Regions from separate parts of the Streptomyces sp. NPDC088817 genome, predicted to be linked through region 1. Evidence: riboswitches for the same ligand, from Rfam matches in the RefSeq annotation. Region 1 holds a riboswitch; the other holds the start of a gene.

What was found. Region 1 has a riboswitch for cyclic di-AMP ahead of ACIP4X_RS30535 (M23 family metallopeptidase). Riboswitches for the same ligand answer to the same signal wherever they lie in the genome.
Region 2: linked by a shared signal. The riboswitch ahead of ACIP4X_RS10165 (transglycosylase SLT domain-containing protein) and the one ahead of ACIP4X_RS30535 (M23 family metallopeptidase) in region 1 are both predicted to bind cyclic di-AMP.

The regions. Positions count from the first base shown of each region.
Region 1 covers NZ_JBIVJN010000020.1:75,488-78,885, reverse strand. The annotation lists gene ACIP4X_RS30545 (pitrilysin family protein) at 1-25, shown strand, start outside; gene ACIP4X_RS30540 (pitrilysin family protein) at 22-1,410, shown strand; cyclic di-AMP (ydaO/yuaA leader) riboswitch at 1,614-1,774, shown strand; gene ACIP4X_RS30535 (M23 family metallopeptidase) at 1,787-2,542, shown strand; gene ACIP4X_RS30530 (HPr family phosphocarrier protein) at 2,704-2,985, opposite strand; gene ACIP4X_RS30525 (GNAT family N-acetyltransferase) at 3,161-3,398, shown strand, end outside.
Region 2 covers NZ_JBIVJN010000004.1:348,177-351,574, forward strand. The annotation lists gene ACIP4X_RS10160 (polyprenyl synthetase family protein) at 150-1,160, opposite strand; cyclic di-AMP (ydaO/yuaA leader) riboswitch at 1,643-1,830, shown strand; gene ACIP4X_RS10165 (transglycosylase SLT domain-containing protein) at 1,836-2,321, shown strand; gene ACIP4X_RS10170 (HAD family hydrolase) at 2,361-3,164, opposite strand; gene ACIP4X_RS10175 (ATP-grasp domain-containing protein) at 3,236-3,398, opposite strand, start outside.

The sequences.
Region 1 (3,398 bases):
CGAGACCGAGGAGGCGGCGAAGTGACCGAGCTCGCCACGATGGAGTTCCACCCCCGGCCGCAGGCCGGCGAGGCCAGGCCGTGGGCGTTCCCCGCCCCCGAGCGCGGGACGCTGGACAACGGCCTGACGGTGCTCCGCTGTCACCGCCCCGGCCAGCAGGTCGTCGCCGTCGAGGTGCTCCTTGACGCACCCCTGGAGGCGGAGCCGGCCGGCCTGGACGGCGTGGCCACGATCATGGCGCGGGCCTTCTCCGAGGGCACCGACCAGCACTCCGCCGAGGAGTTCGCCGCCGATCTTGAGCGCGCGGGCGCCACCCTCGACGCGCACGCCGACCACCCCGGCGTACGGCTCAGCCTGGAGGTCCCGGCCTCCCGCCTGGCCAAGGGGCTCGGCCTGCTGTCCGACGCCCTCAGGGCCCCCGCGTTCGCCGACTCCGAGGTCGAGCGGCTGGTGCGCAACCGGCTCGACGAGATCCCGCACGAGCTGGCCAACCCGGCCCGCCGCGCCGCCAAGGAGCTGTCCAAGGAGCTCTTCCCGGCCGACTCGCGCATGTCGCGGCCGCGCCAGGGCACCGAGGAGACGGTGGAGGCCATCGACTCGGCGGCCGTCCGCGCCTTCTACGACCGGCACGTGCGCCCGTCCACGGCCACCGCCGTGGTCGTCGGCGACCTCACCGGCATCGACCTCGACGAGCTGCTGGGCCGGACCCTGGGCGCCTGGACCGGCGCGCCCGCCAAGCCGCGGCCCGTGCCGCCGGTGACCGCCGACGACACCGGCCGCGTCGTCATCGTGGACCGGCCCGGCGCCGTCCAGACGCAGCTTCTCATCGGCCGCATCGGCGCCGACCGGCACGCACGCGTGTGGCCCGCCCAGGTGCTCGGCACCTACTGCCTCGGCGGCACCCTCACCTCCCGCCTGGACCGCGTCCTGCGCGAGGAGAAGGGCTACACCTACGGCGTGCGGGCGTTCGGCCAGGTGATGCGCTCGGCCCCCGACGGGTCGGGCGCCGCGATGCTCGCCATCAGCGGCTCGGTCGACACCCCGAACACCGGCCCGGCCCTGGACGACCTGTTCACGGTGCTGCGCAAGCTCGCCGCCGAGGGCCTCACGGACGCCGAGCGGGACGTCGCCGTGCAGAACCTCGTCGGCGTGGCCCCGCTGAAGTACGAGACGGCCGCCGTCGTGGCGGGCACGCTGGCCGACCAGGTCGAGCAGCACCTGCCCGACGACTACCAGGCGACGCTCTATCAGCAGCTCGCCGCCACCGGCACGGTGGAGGCCACCGCGGCCGTCGTCAACGCCTTCCCGGTGGACCGTCTGGTGACGGTCCTCGTCGGTGACGCGGCGCAGATCAAGGAGCCCGTCGAGGCCCTGGGCGTCGGCCGGGTCACCGTCGTCGAGGCCGAGTAGCGGCACACACGCGCGTGGGGCCCTGGTGACCGAAGCGTCACCAGGGCCCCATGTTGTCCGGATGTTGCCCGAATTGAGGGAGAGATCGCCTGTCTGCCCTGTGGTATGCGCTACAAAACTTCTGATCCGTTTGGGAATTGAAAGCGGCCCCGCTTAGCGTCGGTCCGGCTGTTCGTCGGGCAGTGCGCCGCGTCCGCGGCACCGGACAGTCATCGCCGAGTCCCCGTACGGCGCGAGCCAGGGGAGCCGGGGACCCACCGTCCCTGGGGTGAATCGGACACCCGCGCGCGATGCGAGGGGGCCGTAGGAGACCTTCCTGCTCCGAACCCGTCAGCTAACCCGGTAGGCGACAGGGAAGGAAAGGACCCACGTCTCCATGGCGTTCACCCGCGCCGCCGGGAAGCACCGGCGGCCGAGCCGGATGCACCGCACCACCGCCCGCGCGGCGGGCGTCGCGGCCCTGGCCACCACCGGTGTCATCGGCACCCTCGCCGCCCCGGCCCTCGCGGCGGAGGCTCCCGCCCCCGAGGACACCGGCCTCACCCCGGTCGTCACCATCGGCGACAGCGTCGCCGAGAAGATCGACGCCCAGGCCGTCGCCCAGCACCGGGCCGCCGCGCGCAAGGAGGCCGAGAAGGCCGCGCGCAAGAAGGCCGCCGAGCAGGCGGCGAAGGAGCGCGAGACCAAGGCGCGCGCCGCCCGCGAGGCCGAGCGCAAGCGCCTCAACGCCTTCGTCGCGCCGATCTTCGACTCGTACGTGTCGACCGGCTACCGGACCGGCGGCTCCCTGTGGTCCTCCGGCACCCACACCGGCATCGACTTCCACGCCGCGAGCGGCACCGGCGTCCACGCGGTCGGCAGCGGCACCGTCGTCGACGCCGGCTGGGGCGGGGCGTACGGGAACCAGGTCGTGATCAGGATGGCCGACGGCATGTACACCCAGTACGGGCACCTGTCGTCCATCCAGGTCTCGGTGGGTCAGCAGGTCACCCCCGGCCAGCAGATCGGCGTGTCCGGCGCCACCGGCAACGTCACCGGACCGCACCTGCACTTCGAGGCCCGTACGACCCCGGACTACGGCTCCGACGTCGACCCCGTGGCCTACCTCCGCAAGCACGGCGTCGACGTCTGACCCGCCGCCCGGCGCACCGTCCGCCCGGCACTCCCGAGGCCCCGGCTCCCGAGCCGGGGCCTCCGGCGTTCCCCGGCGGTCTTGTGGCTGCCGCCGGGCATGCCGAAGCCGTGCCACCCGTCCGGGCGGCACGGCTTCGGCGCAAAACCGTTCCTGCCGGGTCAGACCGTCTCGGGAAGCTCCTCGAGTCCCTCGGCGACCAGCTTGGCCAGGCGGTCGAGCGCGGCCTCCGCGCCGTCGGCGTCGGAGGCCAGGACGACCTCCTCGCCGCCCTCGGCGCCGAGGCCGAGCACGGCCAGCATGGAGGCCGCGTTGACGGGCGTCCCGTCGGCCTTGGCGATCGTCACCGGGATGCCTGCGGCCGTGGCGGCCCGGACGAAGATGGAGGCGGGGCGGGCGTGGAGGCCCTCGGCCCAGCCGACGTTGACGCGGCGCTCAGCCATGTGTTGCTGCCCTTCGGGTGTCAGGGTTGTCTAGACCAGTTTTCCATACGTGAAACGAGCCCGGAGCGGCGGTGTGCGCCGCTCCGGGTGGCGTCGGACCGCGGCCTCGGTCCGATGTGTGTCCTCCACAGACTGCCGCGCGCCGCTGTGGGACGCGAGCCGTACGCTGGGGCCCATGCAGACCTCGCCGGACCGGCACGAGTACCCCGCGCACTGGGAGGCCGACGTGGTACTGCGCGACGGCGGCACCGCACGGATCCGCCCCATCACCGCCGATGACGCCGGCCGTCTGGTCAGCTTCTACGAACAGGTGTCGGACGAATCCAAGTATTACCGCTTCTTCGCGCCCTACCCACGGCTGTCCGCGAAGGACGTCCACCGCTTCACGCACCACGACTTCGTGGATCGGGTGG
Region 2 (3,398 bases), on a different contig from region 1:
GTCAGACCCCGGAGCCAACTCCGTGTACGTCTGCGGTATGACACACCAAGGGCGACGCCTCCCCCACCCCCTAGGGGTGGGCCGGAGAACGCCGCTCGGAAGGGGCCGCCCGGCGGGATGTCCGGGCAGGTCGCGGTACCGGACGGGCGTCAGCCGGCCCGGTGCACCACCGCGTCGCACATCTGCAGCAGCGCGGCCTTCGCCTCGCACTTCCGCAGCGGTGCCAGCGCGGCCCGCGCCTCCTTGGCGTAGCGCACGGCGTCCCGGCGGGCCTGCTCCAGCGCCGGGTGCGCGCGCAGCGCCGTCAGCGCCTCCGCGAGCCGCGCGTCGTCGGTCAGGTCGGAGTCCAGCAGCTCGCACAGCGCGATGTCCTCGGGCAGCCCCAGCCGGGCCGACCGCTCGCGCAGCCGCAGCACCGGCAGCGTGGCGATGCCCTCGCGCAGATCGGTGCCGGGGGTCTTGCCCGACTCGCGCGAGTCGGAGGCGATGTCCAGGACGTCGTCCGCGAGCTGGAAGGCGACGCCCAGCCGCTCGCCGTACTGGGTCAGCACGTCCACGACGTTCTCGTCGGCGCCGGACATCATCGCGCCGAACCGGCACGACACCGCCACCAGCGATCCGGTCTTGCCGCCCAGCACGTCCAGGTAGTGGTCGACCGGGTCCCGGCCGTCCTGCGGGCCCGCCGTCTCCAGGATCTGACCGGTGACCAGCCGTTCGAACGCCAGGGCCTGTACCCGGACGGCCTCCGGGCCGAGGTCGGCGAGGATCTGCGAGGCACGGGCGAACAGGAAGTCGCCGGTCAGGACCGCGACCGAGTTGCCCCAGCGGGTGTTGGCGCTGGCCACCCCGCGGCGCACGGCGGCCTCGTCCATCACGTCGTCGTGGTACAGCGTGGCCAGATGGGTCAGCTCCACCACCACGGCCGACGGCACGACCCCCGGCGCGTACGGGTCACCGAACTGGGACGCGAGCATCACGAGCAGCGGCCGGAACCGCTTCCCGCCCGCCCTGACGAGGTGCTGCGCGGCCCCCGTGATGAACGGGACCTCGCTCTTGGTGGCTTCGAGCAGCCCTTCCTCGACAGCCGCCAATCCGGCCTGGACATCGGCTTCGAGAGCCTGGTCCCGCACGCTCAGCCCGAATGGCCCGACGACGGTCACGAGGGGTCTCCTGTCTGCTGGTGTCTGGTGGGATTTACACGGTTTGTCGATAGGTCGCTGCCCTCACTCAAGTCAGCGTATCCGGTCACGTTTCGATCACCGATATCGCCCACCTATACGGGCCAGGCCGCATCACCCGACGTGACCACGGTCACGCGTCCGCCACATGGCCCATCCCCGCTCACACCCGAAGTCCGATTCACCCCTATTGGGGTTTCAATTCTCTTTAGCGGTAATTGCGCTTCGGGTGCGCAAACCGTGAGTTGGGTCACTATGCCCTCTCTTCGCACCACCTCTCGCAGTCCTTCACATTCCCTTTACGGACAACGGAGTTGACCCTTGGCGGACGCAAAGGATCAAGTACCACATACACCCCCGACCAAGGTCAAATAGGGCGAGTGTGATTCCGCCACTTGTTCGGGACATGTGCTCTCGCATACGTTCCCGGCCATCGGGCGGACGCCGAATCCTGCCGCCGCCCGTAATCCCAACGACCGAATGAACCACGGCAGGAGCGGGGGACCCAGGTAAGCCGCCGGGCCGGGCTCGTACGTCCTACGTCGTACGCCGCACCGGAACGGCTCGGGGTGAAGCCGCGCCCTTCACGGCGCGGCCGGGCACCTCCCCGCCCGAACCCGACAGCTCACCTCGCAGGCGACGGAGAGGAATTCCCCCATGCCTGCAAACGGTCAGCGCCGCTCTTCCCGCACCGCCCGCCTCGTCCGCACCCTCGCCGCCACCGGCACGGGCGCAGCCGTCCTCGCCGTGCCGCTGCTCGGCGCGACGACGGCCTCCGCGGCGACCCCGGCCACCGTCCACACGGCCGCGAGCTTCGGCTACCCGAACAACCTCGACGGCTGGATCCGCGCCTCCCTGGCCGTCATGGCACAGAAGGGCATCCCGGGCTCCTACAACGGGATCCACCGCAACGTCATCCGCGAGTCCTCCGGCAACCCGCGCGCCATCAACCTCTGGGACTCCAACGCCAAGAAGGGCATACCCTCCAAGGGTCTGCTCCAGGTCATCGACCCGACCTTCCGGGCCTACCACGTGAACGGGACGTCCTGGGACATCTACGACCCGATCGCCAACATCACGGCCGCCTGCAACTACGCGGCCAAGCGGTACGGCTCCATCGACAACGTCCACGGCGCCTACTGACCGGACCGCGGCGGGCCCACACCGGCCGGTGCCCCGGCACTAGACAAACAGTCGTTCGAGGACGACGGCGATGCCGTCGTCCTCGTTCGACGTCGTGACCTCGTCGGCCACCGCCTTCAGCTCGGGGTGGGCGTTGGCCATGGCGACCCCCCGGGCGGCCCACTGGAACATCGGGATGTCGTTGGGCATGTCGCCGAAGGCGAGGGCGTGCTCACGGCCGAGGCCCAGGTGTTCGGCGGCGAGTGCCAGTCCGGTCGCCTTGGTGATGCCGCACGGCTGGAGCTCCACGGTCCCGGGTCCCGACATGGTGACCGTGGCGAGGGACCCCACCACACCGCGGGCCGCCGCCGCCAGCTCGTCGTCGGACAGCACCGGGTGACGCAGCAGCACCTTGCTGATGGGCGCGTGCCACAGGTCGTCGCGCCGTTCGACCCGTACGGCCGGCAGCGACGGGTGCGGCATGCGGTACCCCGGCTCGATGAGCGTGACCCCGTCGGCCCCGTCCTGGTCGACCGCGGCGTACACCTCCCCCACCTCGGCCTCGATCTTGCCGAGCGCGGTCTCGGCCAGCTCCCGGTCCAGGGTGACCGACCACAGCAGACGGTCGCCGCCGGCGTCGTAGAGCTGTGCGCCCTGACCGCACACCGCGAGTCCCGTGGTGCCGAGGACGCCGAGCAGTTCCCTTACTCTCGGCGCCGGCCGTCCGGTCACCACGAGGTGCCGGGCACCGGCGGCCGCCGCCTTCGCGAGCGCGGTGAGGGACCGTTCGGACACGGTGTCGTCGCCGCGCAGCAGCGTTCCGTCCAGGTCGGTGGCGATGAGGGTGTATGCGAGGGCGGCCATGATCAGAGAATACGGATGCCCCGGCCCGCCGACTCGACCGGAGCGTGCTTCTCGTTCGGACCGGTTCCTCCTCAACCGGTCGTGCCGCCGCGCCGGTTGGTCCGCCACAGCTGATAGAGGTGCCGGGCGCCCGGCCGCACGAAGCGCGCGAGCATCGTCACGAACGGCAGCGGATCGTCCCCCGCGAGCCAGGCCAGCTCCGTGCCGCTCGCCCTCGCCGGCGCGTGCGGTGTG